DNA from 2 places in the Exiguobacterium sp. RIT341 genome. Region 2 is predicted to be linked to the other one. Evidence: riboswitches for the same ligand, from Rfam matches in the RefSeq annotation. Region 2 holds a riboswitch; the other holds the start of a gene.
The links. Region 2 has a riboswitch for FMN ahead of ribD (bifunctional diaminohydroxyphosphoribosylaminopyrimidine deaminase/5-amino-6-(5-phosphoribosylamino)uracil reductase RibD). Riboswitches for the same ligand answer to the same signal wherever they lie in the genome.
Positions count from the first base shown of each region.

Region 1: it holds a riboswitch for FMN, as region 2 does, so the genes downstream of both, BW42_RS00295 (ECF transporter S component) here and ribD (bifunctional diaminohydroxyphosphoribosylaminopyrimidine deaminase/5-amino-6-(5-phosphoribosylamino)uracil reductase RibD) in region 2, are expected to answer to the same signal.

Region 1 covers NZ_JFYW01000001.1:43,513-52,622, forward strand. The annotation lists gene BW42_RS00250 (general stress protein) at 1-337, shown strand, start outside; gene BW42_RS00255 (DUF3055 domain-containing protein) at 373-648, opposite strand; gene glpX (class II fructose-bisphosphatase) at 684-1,664, opposite strand; gene BW42_RS00265 (DUF86 domain-containing protein) at 1,816-2,259, shown strand; gene BW42_RS00270 (TIGR01457 family HAD-type hydrolase) at 2,266-3,030, shown strand; gene BW42_RS00275 (NifU family protein) at 3,073-3,300, opposite strand; gene BW42_RS00280 (DUF1462 family protein) at 3,410-3,706, shown strand; gene BW42_RS00285 (NAD(P)/FAD-dependent oxidoreductase) at 3,748-4,800, opposite strand; gene BW42_RS00290 (YuzB family protein) at 4,893-5,126, shown strand; gene BW42_RS00295 (ECF transporter S component) at 5,203-5,769, opposite strand; FMN riboswitch at 5,924-6,066, opposite strand; gene BW42_RS00300 (iron-sulfur cluster assembly accessory protein) at 6,178-6,528, shown strand; gene BW42_RS00305 (NAD-dependent epimerase/dehydratase family protein) at 6,647-7,513, shown strand; gene BW42_RS00310 (GNAT family N-acetyltransferase) at 7,510-8,013, shown strand; gene BW42_RS00315 (GNAT family N-acetyltransferase) at 8,010-8,501, shown strand; gene BW42_RS00320 (NAD(P)/FAD-dependent oxidoreductase) at 8,743-9,110, opposite strand, start outside.
Region 2 covers NZ_JFYW01000008.1:329,858-338,967, forward strand. The annotation lists gene treC (alpha,alpha-phosphotrehalase) at 1-266, shown strand, start outside; gene BW42_RS10570 (sodium:alanine symporter family protein) at 502-1,860, opposite strand; gene BW42_RS10575 (DUF6612 family protein) at 2,339-3,160, opposite strand; gene ribE (6,7-dimethyl-8-ribityllumazine synthase) at 3,373-3,831, opposite strand; gene BW42_RS10585 (bifunctional 3,4-dihydroxy-2-butanone-4-phosphate synthase/GTP cyclohydrolase II) at 3,828-5,018, opposite strand; gene ribE (riboflavin synthase) at 5,018-5,644, opposite strand; gene ribD (bifunctional diaminohydroxyphosphoribosylaminopyrimidine deaminase/5-amino-6-(5-phosphoribosylamino)uracil reductase RibD) at 5,629-6,669, opposite strand; FMN riboswitch at 6,828-6,972, opposite strand; gene BW42_RS10600 (M20 family metallopeptidase) at 7,156-8,361, opposite strand; gene BW42_RS10605 (MetQ/NlpA family ABC transporter substrate-binding protein) at 8,384-9,110, opposite strand, start outside.

The DNA of each region.
Region 1 (9,110 bases), on a different contig from region 2:
ATACGATCTCGAACAAATCGAGGAATTGGCGGATCTAAACAACCAACAGACATCCACGCGTCTATCGCAGGAAGATCATCGTAATCTATGGCAGGAAATCAAGAGTATCTTCAAAAAAGATGAATCGCTCTCTCATGGAGATGCCATCCACGGAAGTGGCTTGACGAAGGAAGACGTCGATCGTGCGAATCATGCAGTCGAAAGTGGTCAGTTCGTGTTACTTGTCGGTGATGAAGCGGATCAGCATTCAGAGCGCCGTGCTCATGACGAGTCAGATAATACGAATGTCTTTAGCGGACCGAACACACTAAATGAACGAAACGATCGTCTCTTATAAGACAAAAAAGCCTTCGTCCGCGACGAAGGCTTTTTTCATAGACCGATATAAGCGCGAAGATACATTTCGAGTTCCGTTGCCGCATCGTCTTCGACGTCAAACGCCGTTGCGATGTAGCCGGGTTCATCGAAATCATCCGCGCCGATGATTGCATAGCGATTCGATAAGAGATTCAAGACGAGAATCTTACCGTAAAAATGTTCCGAATGCGTGATGGCGAGATCAAACCGACTGGCTTCTCCAATCCAACTGACGAAGCGTGTCTTCGTTTGTTCGACATCATCGTATAAAAAATCACGTTCTTCCATCATTCAGCTTCCCTCATTTCCCTAACGTCTGTTTCAGATTAAAGGGTTTGGGGGACTTTTTGCAAGTATGGTTTACGCGATAAGCTATGCTCGGCGATCACTTTTCGGATTGTCCGTGTTTTCGAACGCATGACGAGAGATGTCGTTTCAACGATATCATCCGTCAAGAACTTCACGCCATCGAGCATTTCGCCTGTCGTGACGCCTGTTGCTGCGAAAATACAGTCGTCGCTTTTGATCAGGTCGTCGAGCGTTAAGAGTTGAAGTGGATCCGCTAGACCCATTCGGATGACGCGAGCTGTTTCTTCTTCGTTCAATGGATGTAAGCGTGCTTGCATATCGCCACCCATCGCTTTGACGGCAGCAGCCGTGATGACACCTTCAGGCGCACCGCCTGTTCCGATGAAGATATCGATTCCTGTCGCAGGAGAAAGTGGTGCGATTCCAGCTGAGACATCACCGTCTTCAAACAGACGGACGCGTGCGCCCATCCGCATCGCTGCTTCGCGGAAATGATCATGACGTGGACGGTCTTGCATGATGACCGTGACGTCCTCGATCCGTTTATTGTTATATTGTGCTGCCTTTTCGATGATGACTTCAAGCGGGTCGTCGAGTGAGACGTGCCCTTTCAAGTTCGGTCCGACTGTTAATTTATCCATATACATATCGGGTGCGTGGAGCAGGGCGCCTTGATCGGCGACGGCGATGACGACCATCGCATTGCCAAGTCCTTTAGCGACGATATTCGTTCCTTCGAGCGGATCGACGGCGATATCAACGATTGGACCGTTCGCTGTTCCGACACGTTCGCCGATGAAGAGCATCGGTGCTTCGTCGAGCTCGCCTTCACCGATGACGACTGTTCCGTTCATGTTGACCGTGTTCAAGACTTCGCGCATCGCAGTCGTTGCTGCGTCATCCGCTTCATTTTTCTTACCGCGACCAATCCATTGAGCAGAAGCTAGTGCTGCTGCTTCCGTAGCGCGTACGATTTCCAGTGCGAGTTCCCGTTCCATGTATATAACCTCCACGTCACCAATGTGACATACTATTTTCAGCAAAAATCTAAATTGAGGATAACACATTGGGGAATGTGATGCAAATGACCTTTCTGCTTTTCAGGATTGCTGGATAACGATAAAATGGAGAATGTGAGGGGGAATGAAGATGTATTTCGTCAATCGTCAAAAAATCGAAGAGACGGTCGTCTGTTATGAGACAGCACTTCGACAAAGTAAGGAAGTTACGGGGGATCCGGTAACGACGGCACTGGCTATGGAGCGGATCGGTTTTTTAGTCATCGAGAGTGTCATCGATATCGGAAACAGTATGATTGATGGATTCATCATGCGGGATCCGGGAAGTTATGAAGATATTATCCTCATCCTAGAAGATGAGAAGGTGATTGATGGACCGCTTGCGACGAGTCTGAAAAAGCTCGTTGCGTTACGTACGTTGATCGTCCGGTCATTCACACAGTCGAGTATGGCGGAGATTCGGGCGATACTTGAGACAGAGGAAGCAGAACTACGTCGTTTTCCGGAAGCGATTCGCCGGTATATCGAGACAGAACTCGGACCGGTGTCTGCATTTTTACCAAACGAGGAGTGAGTCAGGATGAAGGCAAAAGGCTATTTATTTGATTTAGATGGAACGATGTATAACGGAACGGAACCGGTAAAAGAAGCGGTCGATTTCGTCAATCGTCTGCAAGCAGAGGGCATTCCATACTTGTTCGTGACGAATAACGCGTCGATGACGGCAGAAGCCGTGGCAGAGAAACTACGCGGGATGGGTGTTCATTCCGATGCGAAACACGTTTTGACGAGTGCGATGGCGACTGGTCGTTATATTGCTGACCTGTCACCAAAAGCGCGCGTCTATGCGATCGGAGAAACAGGACTGATCGACGCGCTTGAACGAGAAGGGTTAGACGTCGTCGCAACCGAAGCGGCAGATTACGTCGTCATCGGTCTCGATCGTCAAATCACGTACGAAAAACTCGCTGTTGGTGCACTTGCGATTCGTGCCGGTGCCCGGTTTATTTCAACGAACGGTGATATCGCGATTCCGACCGAACGTGGTTTCCTGCCAGGTAATGGTGCTTTGACGTCCGTCCTGCGCGTGACGACGGAGAAGGAACCGTTCTTCATCGGTAAACCAGAACCAGTCATGGTCGATATCGCGACAGAAATGATTGGTCTGTCAAAAGAAGACGTCATCATGGTCGGAGACAACTACCATACGGACATTCTTTTCGGGATCAATGGAGGTATCCGGACGATGCACGTCAATTCTGGCGTCCATACACCAGTCTTCATTCAAGGGCAGGATCGTCAACCGACATACATGGTTGATACGTTAGCTGAATGGATTCTATGAATCAAAAAATCCCGAACGAGAATTCGTTCGGGATTTCATGTATTAGAAGACTTGTTCGACTTCGACGACGCCAGCGACTTCTTCAAGAAGGGCACGTTCGATACCGGCCTTCAATGTGATTGTTGAACTTGGGCAGCTACCACAAGCTCCCATCAAACGGAGTTTTACGATTCCGTCTTCTACATCTACGAGTTCAACGTCTCCTCCATCACGAAGAAGGAACGGACGCAATTTTTCAAGAACTTCATTCACTTGATCAAACATTTCCATGCGTAAACACATCCTTTCGTATAGTTTCATTGTAACAGGGTTGAAAAATGTTCTCAATCTGGAAAACTTGTATACTAAAGAGGAGTGAATTGAAAAGGGGGACTTCAAGATGGAAATCACGGTTTACGGAACAGCGGTCACCTGTCCGAGTTGTGTCGGGGCACCTAGCTCGGAAGAGACATTCAGTTGGCTACAAGCCGTCCTCGGGCGGAAATATGAGCAAGCGATGACGCTTCGCTATGTTGATTTCGAGACAGCAACATCAGATCAATGGACGGAAGCGCTGAAAGAGGATGTCTATTTTTATCCACTGATCGTGCTCGATGATGAGATGATTGATGAGGGGTACGTCAAACTCAAGACGATCACAGCGGCAATCGATGCGAAGCTGAATCAGGCGGGATGAACGAAAAAGAGGTATCCCAAAGCTTGGGACACCTCTTTTGCTCATTTAATCTTTTTGTGTTTCCATAAGACACCGGACTTCAAGAGACGTGGGACTTTCCCCGTCAGTGCTTGTTTGCCCATGACGATTCCGAAACCATCTGATTTTCCGAGTGAACCGAGCATCCCGCGCAGTTTAATTTCTGGCAGCTTCGGTAATTTCTTTCCTTGCCACTTGGCTTGTAAGACATCGACGACTTGTTCTGCCTGATGTTCTGCGAGTTGACCACTTGGTGCATACGGTAGACTTGCACAATCACCGATGACGAAGACGTTATCGTATTCCGGTACGTGATGATGTTCCGTCAATTTGATCCGACCGCCACTATCCGCAGCAAAGCCGAGATCGCGTACAACTTTGACCGGCTGCGTACCAGCTGTCCAAATCGTTAAGTCGGATGGATACGTATCGTCGCCGTTTCGCACATCGTCCGCTGTGACAAGCGTGACATTCGAGTTGTTGATGACTTCAACGTCATGTTCCTCGAACCATTCCTGAACGTAAGACGAGACTTTATCGGATAAGAACGACAAGACGGATGGACCGCGGTCGAATAGACGAATCGTCAAATCCTTCCGGCTCTCATGCAGTTCACTGGCGAGTTCGACACCAGATAGACCAGCACCGACGATCGAAACAACGGATTCCGGTGACAGACCATAAATCGCTTGTTGTGTCTTCCGTGATTCTTCTAGTGTCTGGATGCTGTATGTAAATTCTTGAGCACCCGGAATGTTGTGGTATTTATCCTCGCAACCGAGGGCGATGATTAAGTCATCATAGAATAATTCTGATCCGTCCTGCAGATGGACTGTATTCGTCTCTGGTGAGATTTTGATGACATGTCCATATTTATAGGTAAGATGTTTCCCCTCCGGAAATTCAATCCGGACATCCCGATCTGATAATGTACCTGCTGCGAGTGCGTAGTATTCCGTTTTGAGTGCGTGGTACGGTAGACGGTCGACGAGCGTGACGGCAACTTCCTCGTCCTTGAATCGCTCACAAATCCGCATTCCACCATAACCTCCGCCGAGTACGATCAATTGCTTCATAACGTAAAATCCCCCTTAGTTCCCCTAAATCAGTCTGACCTTGTATAATACGACATGAGGCAGGTCGTTTCCTGCTTGAAGGAGGAAAAAAAGTGAATCCGATTATTGAATTTTGTATTAGTAACTTAGCGGCTGGTACACAGGTCGTCATGGAGCAACTTGAACGTGACCCGAATGTTGACGTCGTCGAATACGGTTGTCTCGGTTATTGCGGGATTTGTTCGCTTGACCATTTTTGTCTCGTAGATGGTGAGACCGTCGTAGGTGAAACGCCGGAAGAGTTGCTTGAAAAGATTTACCTGAAAATCGAAGAGAATGAGCTGTGAGCATGGACAGCCAAAAAATCCCCTCGTTCGTCTGAACGAGGGGATTCGTGTCCGTCAGCGGGCGCAGCTTTTCGGATCAGGCAGATTGTTGACGGCGCATCATCCATGGGCGTAGTTTCAAGAACAATGGAATGAAGAGTGCCGAGATGAACAAAGCCTTGATGACGTTAAACGGTAAGATACCGGCAGTGATCGCTGTCCATTTGACAGCTGGATCCGCCATGTAATCCATACCGAGGAACCATGCATACGCTGGAAGGATCAAGATATAGTTGAGGATCGCAAGACCGAGTGCCATCGTGATCGTACCAGCGACGAGACCAGTTGCGAGACCTTGTGTTGATTTCTTTTTGTGGTAGAACCAGCTGACAGGTAGTACGAATGCGACGCCTGCAGCGAAGTTCGCGAATTCTCCGACCGGAACACCACTTCCGCGGAAAATGTAGTATAACACGTTCTTCAATGCTTCGACGATGACACCTGCGACCGGTGAGAACATGATCGCTGCGACAAGAGCAGGAACATCACTGAAGTCGATCTTCAGATAGTTTGGTAAGAACGGTAGTGGAAAATTGATAAGCATAAGAACAAACGAGATTGAACCTAACATTGACAGAGTGACCATTTTTTGTGTGCGTTTCATACGAGTATTGTCTCCTTTTGCTCGTTCCTCTCGATGAAGTATTGGCATGACTGCGACCATAAAGAAACCCCTATTGATCAGATCAACAGGGGAGAAGTCCGCATTAAATAAACCTAATCGATTATTGCAAAATCGATCAAATTCAAACTCATGCCGCCATCTTCTCCCATCCAGACTGTACTGTCGGCTCCTGAATTACACAGAATCAGCAAATAGCGCCCTATTCGCTCGCGGGCTTCAACTTAAAAAGAGTTGTTTACCGCCGGTCGGGAATTTCACCCTGCCCTGAAGATGGAACGATTATTTTATTGTACATACCATTTATACAACGAATTCAAGATAGTTTCAAGCAACTAGGTTTCGATTCGCTCAGAAGTTGCGTATACTAAAGAAAAGGAAGGTGATGACATGATCCATTTAACGGAGGCAGCAGCGCTACAAGTCCAGGACATGATGGCGCAGGCACCAGCAGATGAACGAAATCTTCGGATGCTCGTCCAAGGTGGTGGATGTAGTGGTCTGTCGTACGGAATGGGATTCGATCAACAAAAAGAAACGGATCTCGTTTTTGAACAGCACGGCGTGACCGTCATCGTGGACGAAAAGGATTATCCGGTCGTCAAAGGACTGGAAATCGATTATAAACAGTCAATGCTTGGTGGCGGATTCACGATCACGAATCCGAATGCCATCGCAACGTGTGGTTGCGGAACATCATTCCGGACAGCAACGAATGCCGGGACACCAGGTGGCTGTTAATGAATCCAATCGTGGACATCGTCCACGATTTTTTTGTTGCTCTCATACAGGAGACTTGTTGAGTTTACTCGAAATATTACAGAGAGTGAATGCTACTACGAATAGGGAGGGCTTCAGGATGAGAAAAGTATTGATCTTCGGGGGAACACGCTATTTCGGACGACGCTTAGCAATTCGTTTAGCCGATTCGGGGGATGATGTGACGATCGTCACACGCGGTGAGCATACTCCACCCGTCGCGAAGGGCTTGACATTTTTCAAAGGAGACCGGACGTCAAGTAGTACGATGAAGGATTTAAGCCAACAGCACTGGGATGTCATCTATGACAACATTTGCTTCACGCCGTATCAAGCAAAGCTCGCGATCGACGCGTTTGAAGGAAAAGTCGGACGCTATGTGTTGACGTCGACGATGTCTGTTTATGAAGACGGTGGTGCGAATATCACGGAACGTGCCTACAATCCGTTTCCCGGGAAATATGATCTTGAGAAGGAACATGGGTATGGCGAAGGAAAGCGCCAAGCGGAGAGTTATTTCTTCCAACGCGCGACCTTCCCTGTCGTTGCCGTTCGTTTTCCTGTTGTCCTCGGACCAGACGATTATACGGAACGACTTGTCTTCCATATCAAACGCGCGCTTGACGGTCGTCCGATTATCGCTGAAAACAACTATGCGAAGATGGGCTACATCTCAAGTTACGAAGCCGCTGCCTTTCTTGAATGGTGTGGTCGTTCGGAATTGACAGGACCGATCAACGCTGCGAGTGACGGCGTCCTATCGATTCAAGACCTGATGGATAAAATCGACCGTATTGCGGGAACGACGAGCCAAATCGTCGCAAAAGGAGAGGATGAATCGCCTCTTGCGCCAGAACGCGATTTTTATATGGATACGACAGCCGCAAAACAAGCGGGCTATCTGTTCCAACATGTCGATGACTGGCTTGATCGTTTGATTGAAGAGGAGGTGCGCAATCACCAATGATGCAGTTGATGAAACCAACTCTTGCATGGGAGACAGAATACCGCGCCTTTTTAGAAGACTGGCGAGAGTCGGGCGAAACGATCGTGCCGGAAGCAGTCGGAGTCACATATGAGCCGCTCGGCGCTTATTTTGCGGAACTGAAGGAAATGGAGACAACGGTCAGACCGGGTCTCGTCACCCATTCGACGTACTGGATGGTCGACGGACAACGAATCGTCGGCGCGTTAAACTTCCGGCATGACTTGACGGAGAACTTAAAATTGTACGGCGGACATATCGGATACGGCATCCGACCATCCGAGCGTCAGAAAGGATATGCGACGACCGGTCTTCGATTGGCGCTTGAAGAAGCACGTCAGCGTGGACTCGATCAAGTGCTATTGACGTGTGGTGTTGATAATCTCGCATCACGTCGTGTCATCTTAGCGAACGGCGGACAGGAAATCGAACCGACTGTTCGCAATGGACGCGAGACACGTCGCTTCATTATCCCGTTATGAGAATTCGTGAAGCACGTCTTGAAGATGCGTCGACCATTGCGCGAGTTCATATCGATGCCTGGCGGGAGACGTATCAAGATGTCATCCCGGATTCGTATTTAGCGCAGTTGTCGTATGCGAAACGAACGAAACAGTGGGAGCAGACGTTAGTTGATCAACGCGTGTATGTTGCCCTGTCAGGAGAAGAAGTCGTTGGCTTCGCGCAAGGTGGACCAAGTCGAAGTGATGCGCGTGAAGGGGAGCTTTATGCGATTTATGTCTTGCAAGCGTCTCAAGGTCAAGGACTCGGTAAAGCGTTGTTTCAACGCATCGCTGAGGACTTAGCGGAGTATGAGACGATGCAGGTTTCTGTCTTGCGGGATAATCCTGCGTGCCAGTTTTACGAGCGATTCGGTGGTCAGGTCTTCGAAGAATCGATGATTGAGCGTGGTGGGGTGGAACTCGTGCAGCGGGTTTACCGGATGCCTGTTAAAAGATCATTCGTATGAAATCGGACGTTTCAACATCTTCGCTTTCCTCAGGCGGGATGTAAGCCGCGCCAGTTCCCATTCCATGTGATCTGTCGGGTCTTCCTTATCCCTGACGGAAGCACACATCGTGCTTCCTTTTCCTGTAGGAGTCAAAGATGTTTGGTCACGTCCTAGGTGTGATTCCATCAAAATAAGAGGTCGGACTCCGGTATGTTATCCAGAATTCGACCTCTTATTTGTTTGCAGCCATTCATTTATCTCAAGAATGATTCGTTACTTTTTCGAACAGACTTGTCGAGTGTTGCGGGTGACGAGCCGATGGATCGACAAGAAGTTTCGCCTGGTTGACGGCAATCGGTGCTTCACCGAAGCCTGTTGCGATCAATTTGACGCGTCCTTCGTAAGTCGCAATATCTCCACAAGCGAAGACGCCTGGAATCGCAGTCTCCATCTTCGAGTTGACGCGAATCGAATTGCGTTCGAACTCGACTTCCCATTCTTTGAGCGGCCCAAGTGACGAGACGAAACCAAAGTTGCAGACGACATCGTCAGCAGCAACGACGACGACTTCGCCACTTTCAGCATGTTTGAACGTCATCGTCTCGATGTGCGTCTCACCTGTGACCG
Region 2 (9,110 bases):
TCCGCAAACAGTATGACGTGCTGACGGACGGTTCATACCGGCTGTTGACACCGGACGATCCATCACTCTGGGCGTACGAACGCGCAACGAGTGAAGAAGAATTACTCGTCGTCTCGAATTTCTACGGAACGGACACGACGTTCACGTTACCTCATGACGGATCGGACTATACGGTGTTGCTTCATAATTATCAGCAGATGCAGACAGAGGGGTACACTTTAACGTTACGACCTTATGAATCACTGATGCTTTATCGTAAAAAGTGATTGAATGAGACGGAGCACATGCAAAAAAGAGAAGATTGGTTTCTAGCATATCCTAGAAGCCAATCTTCTCTTTTGTTGAATAGATATAGAATGTGAATGCCTATCCCTCGACTCCTACAGGAAAAGAAAGCATGGTACATGCTTTTGTCAGGGAAAGCGAGGATGGCAGAGTCATTCGTTTTCAAAAATGATTTTTAAGCACTAGTTCCTTCCGAGTCTTTCATTTTCGCATGTTCTACGAAACTTTCCGATTCGCTTCTTCTCGTCTCAACTGTTCGCGGAACAGTCGTGTCTCAGCAATGACGACACCGGACAATCCAATCAAACCGATTAAGTTCGGAATCGCCATCAATCCATTGAAGACATCGGAAATCGCCCAGACCATGTTCAAGTTCGTCGTCATCGCACCCGCTCCGGCGACTAAGACGAACAGGATACGGTATGGGAGGATCGATTTTTGACCGAATAGATAATAGATTGATTTTTCGCCATAATACGACCAGCCAAGAACAGTCGAATAAGCAAACATGACGAGTCCAATCGTGACGATGTATTTTCCGGCAGGACCGAGGAAGACCTCGAAGCTTGCTGTCGTCAATTCAACGCCTTGTAACTTCGTATCAAGTTGTCCTCCCATGACGAGCGTCAAACCTGTGATCGAACAGACGACCAATGTATCTAAAAACACCTGCGTCATCGAAACGAGCGCTTGACGTCCTGGGAAGTCCGTTTTCGCTGCAGCGGCTGCAATCGGTGCTGAACCAAGACCCGCTTCATTTGAGAAGACACCACGCGCGACACCATAACGAATCGCCGCCCCGATCGCGCCACCCGTAATTGCTTCGCTTGAGAACGTGCTGCTGAAGATCGTCGAAATCGCACCTGGAATCAAGTCATAGTTCATGACGAGAATCAGTAATCCACTTCCAACATAGAAGAAAATCATAAACGGAACAAACAAACTGACAACTTTTCCGATTGATTTGACCCCACCAAGAATGACGACGCCTGTCAGTACCATCAATACGATCCCCGTCACGTAAAGTGGCACATCGAACGTTGATTTCATCGCGAGGGCGACCGAATTCGTCTGGACCCCGTTCCCGATCCCGAACGCAGCGATTGAAGCGAATGCGGCAAACAAGACACCCAGCCATTTCTGCTTCAGCCCACGCTCGAGATAATACATTGGCCCCCCTGCCATCTGTCCATTTTCATCAACGACACGGTACTTGACGGCAAGGATTGCTTCCGCATACTTCGTCGCCATCCCGAATAGACCGGACAACCACATCCAAACGATCGCACCCGGTCCGCCGAGGACGACGGCGGTTGCGACACCAACGATATTCCCCGTACCGACGGTCGCAGCCAGTGCCGTCATCAATGCTTGAAAGTGACTGATGTCGCCTTCCGACTTATCGTCCTGATGCTTTGAAAACGCGAGCTTCAGCGCATACGGTAGTTTGGTAATTTGAATGAATCCTAAGCGAATCGTCAAGTAAATCCCCGTACCGACCAACAGAATAAGTAACGGTGGTCCCCAAACAAGATCGGACACCGTACTGATCCAGTCACTAAATGAATTTCCCATTCGTGTTACCTCCCTTTATGAAATATGTAGTTCTTTACCATTTTTTCAGAATTTACTGATAATTGTCAAACTATTTTTTTATGAAACTATTTTGATACTTCTTCATTTCAATAATTCACTACGATCGTTGTCATCGGAGTGTTCAGTGTAATCTTTATTATCTTGATTTTATAATCGATCTTCGGTCCTCTTCGCCAACTGCAGGCAAAACCTACGAACTTGCCACTCAAGACGATCGAACATTTGAATGCCGCGTCCGGTGGGGTGCTGTCCTTCATCGATACGAAAGTCGTCAATGACAATGATTTATTCGAAGCTATCTCGATTCAATACTAGGATGACGCTCAAGCATTCCGCGATATGCACGAACAGATTTCCGTCAGTCAAAAACAGACGGAAGCACTAAAAGAAGTTCTTCGTCAGTTCCAAGTCTCAAAAAAGTCCCCTCATCTTCATGGAAGAGAGGGGACTTCGACGTTTATTGTGCTGCACCTGTGAGCGGTTGTGCATCTTTTGCTTCCGCAGGTAATTTGATTTCGCTGATCTCATTGAATTTTGAGAACGTCGACTCGTTCTTCATATTGAACTCGGTATCTTTTTCAATCGCAAACACCATGTCCATATCGAGTGATTTCGGATAGAATGTTTTCGCATCATACGTCATCGTGTAATTCATTTTCTTGTAATCGATGCTGTCCATCGCATCTTTCATCTGTGCCATCTGTCCTGTCTGCTCGAGCGAATCCTTCATGAATGCTTTGAGGTCGTCCCCTTTTAGTTTGACGTCGATTTGATAAACGTCACCCTCTTTTTTGGCGGTCCAGTTGTCTTTGTACTTTTTCAGTAGCTTGAGATTTTGATCCGTCGATGCCGATGACTCCATCGCCTCGACCATATCACCTAGCTCCGAGACATCTTGAACGAGCCATTGTCCGTTTTGCGATAGATACATCTTATCGTCGACGATATAGCTCTCGATCGACATGTCCTTACCGTCCTGTGGATTTTTCATCGTCATCGTCTGATGCATCGTAAGCGGCTTCTGGATGATATCGGCTGATACCTTCTGATCTACTGCCATCTCACCTGCTTTTGAATTGACTGTCCCTTCCATGTGGAACGATTTAATATCTTTTTGAGCGGCTGTCGCTTTATTCAGTAATTCCGTATTCGAGAGTTCCCCCGACTTCGTCGAACCAGACCCACTGCCACTACCCGAATCCGTCTGCCCATCTTGACATCCAGCTAGTCCAATCGATGCTGCGACGATCCCAGCTGCTACCCACCTTGTTTTCTTCATATTCATTTCCTCCTTTATACGCGTTACCCTGATTTACGAAAAACATTGGAAAATGTTTCAAAGTTTCTTTATTACCTCATTACCGTTCTTCTTCAAAACAAATCCTCATATTTCAAATCTACTATTCTTTTTTTGAAATTTGATTTATCACCTGCAAAATGTCCACAAAAAAATAGGATGACGGAAACTTCCGTCACCCTATCCTTATTTCGTTAGATCGTGCGTAAAAGATTCGCCATCTCAATCGCGGAAACGGCAGCTTCGTAGCCTTTATTTCCAGCTTTCGTACCGGCACGTTCGACCGCTTGCTCGATCGAATCCGTCGTCAGGACACCGAAGATGATGGGTACGCCTGTATCACGCGACGCACTCGCGACACCTTTCGCGACTTCGTTACAGACATAGTCATAGTGTGATGTTGCTCCGCGGATGACGGCACCCAGTGTGATGACCGCATCATACTTACCGCTTTTCGCTAACTTTTCCGCAACGAGTGGAATTTCAAATGCTCCAGGAACCCACGCCGTATCGACAGCATCCGCCGCAACACCGTGACGACGGAACGCGTCGTTTGCTCCTCCGACGAGTTTTGATGTGATCAATTCATTAAAACGTGCTGCGACGATTGCGACGCGTAGTCCTTCTCCTGTTAAGAAACCTTCGTAAATCATGATGTGTGTCCTCCTTGGATATCGAGCCAGTGCCCGAGTTTCGTTTGTTTTGTTTTCAGATAACGCTGATTTTCCGGTTCAACGGGTACTTGATGGGGAACACGTTCGATGACTTCAATCCCCTCTTGCTCGAGCACCCGTTGTTTGTCTGGATTGTTCGTCATCAAGCGAATCTTCGTCACGCCAAGATCACGCAACATGTTGGCCGCGACCGTATAATCACGCATGTCTGTCGGATAACCGAGTGCATGGTTCGCTTCGACTGTATCGAGTCCTTGTTCCTGCAACTCGTACGCTTTCAACTTCGCCATCAGACCGATGCCGCGTCCTTCCTGACGTAGATACAAGACGGCTCCACCTTCTCGTTCGATTCGCTCAAGTGCCGAATCGAGTTGTGGACCACAATCGCAACGTTTCGAACCGAAGACATCCCCTGTCAGACATTCCGAGTGCAGACGGACGAGCATCCCATCGTGCGCTTCACCGGATAAGACGGCGACATGTTCTTTCTTATCTTGCGTCGTATAGCCGACCATCCGGAAAGCTCCGAATGTCGTCGGAAGCAACACTTCCGCTTCCCGCGTCAATGGACGCTCGAGATACGCGACGAGTGCCTCGATCGTGATCAGTTTTAAGTCGTGTTCTTCCTTATAGAGAAGCAAATCATCCACCCGTGCCATCGTGCCATCTTCCTTGATGATTTCACAAATGACGGCAATCTCATCGCTACCGGCAAGACGGGCAAGGTCAACACCTGCTTCCGTATGTCCGCGTCGTTCCCGAACACCGCCCTCTTTTGCGATCAACGGGAAGATGTGACCCGGTCGTTTGAAGCGCTCCGGTCCATCCGTCAGCATCCGCTGGATCGTTAGCGAACGCTCTTCGGCACTGATGCCGGTCTTCGCTTCTTCATGATCAATGCTGAGCGTGAATGCCGTACCGTGCGGGTCCGTATTATTGTCCGTCATCGGCGAGAGATGTAATCGCTCTGCCACATATGGACCAACCGGAACACAGACGAGTCCTTTTCCATACGTAATCATGAAGTTGATGTTTTCTGGTGTCGCGTGTTCTGCGAGCATGACGAGATCGCCCTCATTCTCACGATCCTCGTCATCACAGACGATGATCGGTCGTCCGTTCTTCAAATCTTCTATCGCGTCTTCAATCAAGTCGAATCCGTTCATTACATGTCGCCTCCTAAGAATGCTACCCAGTCCGTCTGTTTCTCATGTTGCGTGAAATGATAGAGATGTTTCGCCATCATGTCACACTCGATATTGACGACTGCGCCGCTTGCCAATCGATCAAACGTCGTCACTTGACGGGAATGCGGAATCAATGAAATCGAGATCGTTTCCGAGGTGACGCGTTGCAAGGTCAGGCTTGTGCCGTTGATCGCGATTGATCCTTTTGGAATGCAATACTTTTGCCACGATCCGACATCAAACGTATACACCATCGCTTCTCCGTCCGGTCGCCGACTGATTAGTCGTGCCGTCCCGTCGATGTGCCCACTGACGAAATGTCCACCGAACCGACCGTCTGCCGGCATCGCCCGTTCGAGTTGCAACGGGTTTCCGACCCGGTACGTGCCGAGTGCTGTCGAACGAATCGTGTCATGGACAGCATCCGCCGTAAAACCGGTTGGGCTCATTGACGTGACCGTCAAACAAATCCCGTCGACGGCGATGCTGTCACCAATCTTCGTTCCTTCGAGCACCCGGTGCGCTTCAATTTCAAGTGCTAATCCATTCGGTCGCGGAATCTTTCGTTTTAAGGTCCCGACTTCCTCAATCAATCCGGTGAACATATCGTCTCCTCCTTTCGGATGTACGTCAGATGGAGATCCGGTCCGACCGTTTCAATCTGATCGATTTGAAAACGTTCTTCGATATCATGTCGTCCGTTCCAGGCAGTCCCTTCAAAAATCGACGGGGCTTGGTAGACTTCAATCTGGTCGACGAGATCTGCTTCAAAGAATGTGGCTTGAATCGTCGGTCCACCTTCAATCAAAACGCTGCGGATGTCTTGTTCGTATAAGCGTTTAAGAATCGCTTCCGGCGTCTCATATTCACCGACGAGCACCGTCACTTGATCATGACTTATCCGAGGAACACTCGTCAGCCAGTACGTTGGATTTTTTCCATCGCAAAAGACTTGCGCGGTCTCTGGCACCCGACCACGGCGATCGACGATTACTCGAATCGGCTCGATGCCTGACACTGCGCGTAAAGTCAGTGCTGGATCATCGACGAGCACCGTTTCACTTCCGACGAGGATCGCATCATGGCGACCACGCAGGGCGCGACCATTCGCGCGTGCTTCTTCTGACGTGATCCAGCGCTGTTCCCCCGTTGCCGCGATCCCGTTCATCGTCTGAGCGATTTTGACGGTCACGGTCGGACGTTTCCGTTCGATCGTTTTCCAAAATGTCTCGTAGAGGACTTCCGCTTCATGCCGTAACAAGCCGACTTCGACTTCGATTCCCGCGTCTTGAAGCCGTTTGATCCCTGAACCAGCGACAATCGCATGTTTGTCTTCCGTTGCGACGAAAACCCGTTTGATCCCGGCTTGTAGAATCGCTTCCGTACATGGTGGTGTCTTACCATGATGGTTGCATGGCTCAAGCGTCACGTAGAGATCAGCACCACGGGCGGCCTCTCCTGCCATTCGCAAGGCTTCGACTTCTGCGTGCGGACCACCGGCAAACCGGTGCGCACCAAAACCGATGATGCGTCCTTGTTTGACGATGACACAGCCGACACTTGGATTCGGACTTGTTTGTCCGTTTAACATATGTGCTAATTGCATGGCATAACTCATCATCTGTGACATCGCGTTCGCTCCTTTCAAATAAAAAAGACGCCCCTTGAAAAAGGGGCGTCTGTATAGAAGGGTTCACGAAATACACGGTTCGCCTTCTGCTTTTTCGCATGCAGAAAGAGACCATCTCCTGAAAACATTTTTTCAGAAAACAGCTTGAATCGCGTCGTTTCGTTCTTCTCCCATCCGGACTTTACCGTCGGCCCTGGAATCTCACCAAGTCAGCCATGATGCGTACATCACGGGTCGCGGGCTCGTCGATCGATCGATCGCATCACCGCCGGTTGGGATTTTCACCCTACCCCGAAGAACTGGATTATTGAGTTATACAACTTTAGCCTAGCATATCTTTTTCAAGAAAACAAAGCGCAAATGTTTCGGTATTGGCTCTTTTATGATTTCGTTCCACTTCTGTTACCCCTCCCCAATTCGTGATCTATTGGATACTAAAAATGACTGGAGCACCTGATATCAGTGCGTCCAGTCATTGTGTTCCGGTTACAAATACCCGTTCTTCCGGTCGTGGAATTCTTGGGCAATCGCTCCGCGTGTCCGTTCATCAGCGAGGACGCGAAGCGCTGTCCGTGCGAGGATTTTAGCGCCTGCGATCAACGCTTCATCCCCCGCTTCCGAACGGGCTGCTTCTTTGAATGCTTCTGTATGGGCGACGAGATCGTCCGGACCAATCTTGATATACGGATGGATTGTCGGGATGACTTGACTGATGTTACCCGCGTCCGTCGATCCAAGACCCGGTCGTTCGTCGAGGTGCACGATTTGCCCAAGCGCCTCTGCTTCTTCTTGGAAGAGACGATCAAACGTCCGGTTGAAGACGAGATTGTCGACTTCATTTTGGAAAGCGATGACGTCAAGCGTCGCCCCGGTCGCAAGTGCCGCACCTTGCGCGACCGCTTTGACTTTCTCCGTGACGGCATTCAGCCGTTCCCGTGTCGTCGCCCGAATGAAGAAACGTGCTTTTGCGTATTCCGGAATGATATTCGGCGCATCGCCACCATGCGTGATGATCCCGTGGATCCGGACATCATCCGGTAACTGCTGACGTAAGGCGTTGATCCCATTGAAGAGCTGAATGACAGCGTCGAGAGCGTTGATACCTTCTTCCGGTGTCGCCGCTGCGTGCGCGGGACGACCCGTAAAGGCAAAATCGAGCGGATCGACCGCAAGAGAGGATCCCGTGATCCGCGTTTGTCCGGACGGATGGACCATCAAGGCCGCATCGATTCCTTCAAGCAACTGGTGTTTGACGAAACTGCCTTTCGCACTTCCGTTCGGCCCACCTTCTTCGGCTGGCGTTCCAAGCACGACGACACTCCCACCGACTTCATCAAGCACTTTGCTGAGCGCAATCGCCGCTGCGACACTCGTCGTTCCGATGATATTATGACCGCATGCGTGTCCGATGCCCGGCAACGCATCGTACTCAGCGAGAAAGGCAATTGTCGCGCCAGGTCGGTCGCTTGACTTCTTCGCGAAGAATGCGGTCTCGTGCCCTGCGACGCCGAGTTCTACTGTAAAGCCTTCTGCCGTCAAACGCTCTGCATGTAGTCGCGAAGCAAAGAATTCCTCGTTACCGATTTCCGGCGTCGCATGAATCCGGTGGCTCGTCTCAAGATACGATTCCCGTTTTTGTTCGATGTCCTGCTCAATCGTCTCTACCCATGTCGTGCGTACTGGTGTCGTCATGCTATCCACTCTCCTTTAGAATTTATTCGCCGATGTCGCTTAGTGGAACGAACGTCGGGATCGAGCTACCTTTATATTCTTTTTTGATGAAAGCCGCGACATCTTTTTGTTGGTAAAGCGACGCGATCTTTTTCAGTTCTTTTTTGTTCTTGTCTTCCGTCCGTGTCGCGATGATGTTGATGTATGGTTTTGCTGTCTCGTTCTCATGGACGATCGAGTCTTTGATCGGATTTAGTCCTGCGTCAACAGCAATACCGTTATTGATGATCGATGCAGCGACGTCCGGTAAGACGCGTGGCGTTTGTCCCGCGACGATCGGAACGATTTTCAGTTTCTTCGGATTTTCAACGATCTTATCGACCGATCCATTGCCGTCGAAGTCGTCCGGTAATTTGATCAAACCTGCTTCTTGTAGTAACAAGAAGGCACGTCCCATGTTCGTCGCTTCGTTCGGAACAGCGATTTTGCCACCGACTGGAATATCTTTGACGTCCTTATATTTATCTGAGTAAATGCCCATCGGTGCAATGACGGTCGTCGCAATCGGCGACAGCTTCAACTTATGTTCCTTCTTGAAGGCGTTGAAGTAGGAAATCGTCTGGAAGGCATTGGCGTCGATCTCACCCTCAGCCAGTGCCATGTTCGGCTGGACATAATCGGAGAACTTGACGAGTTCGATTTTGATGCCCTCCTTTTCCGCTTTTTTCGCGACGTAATCCCACACTTGAGTATCTGAACCGCTGACCCCG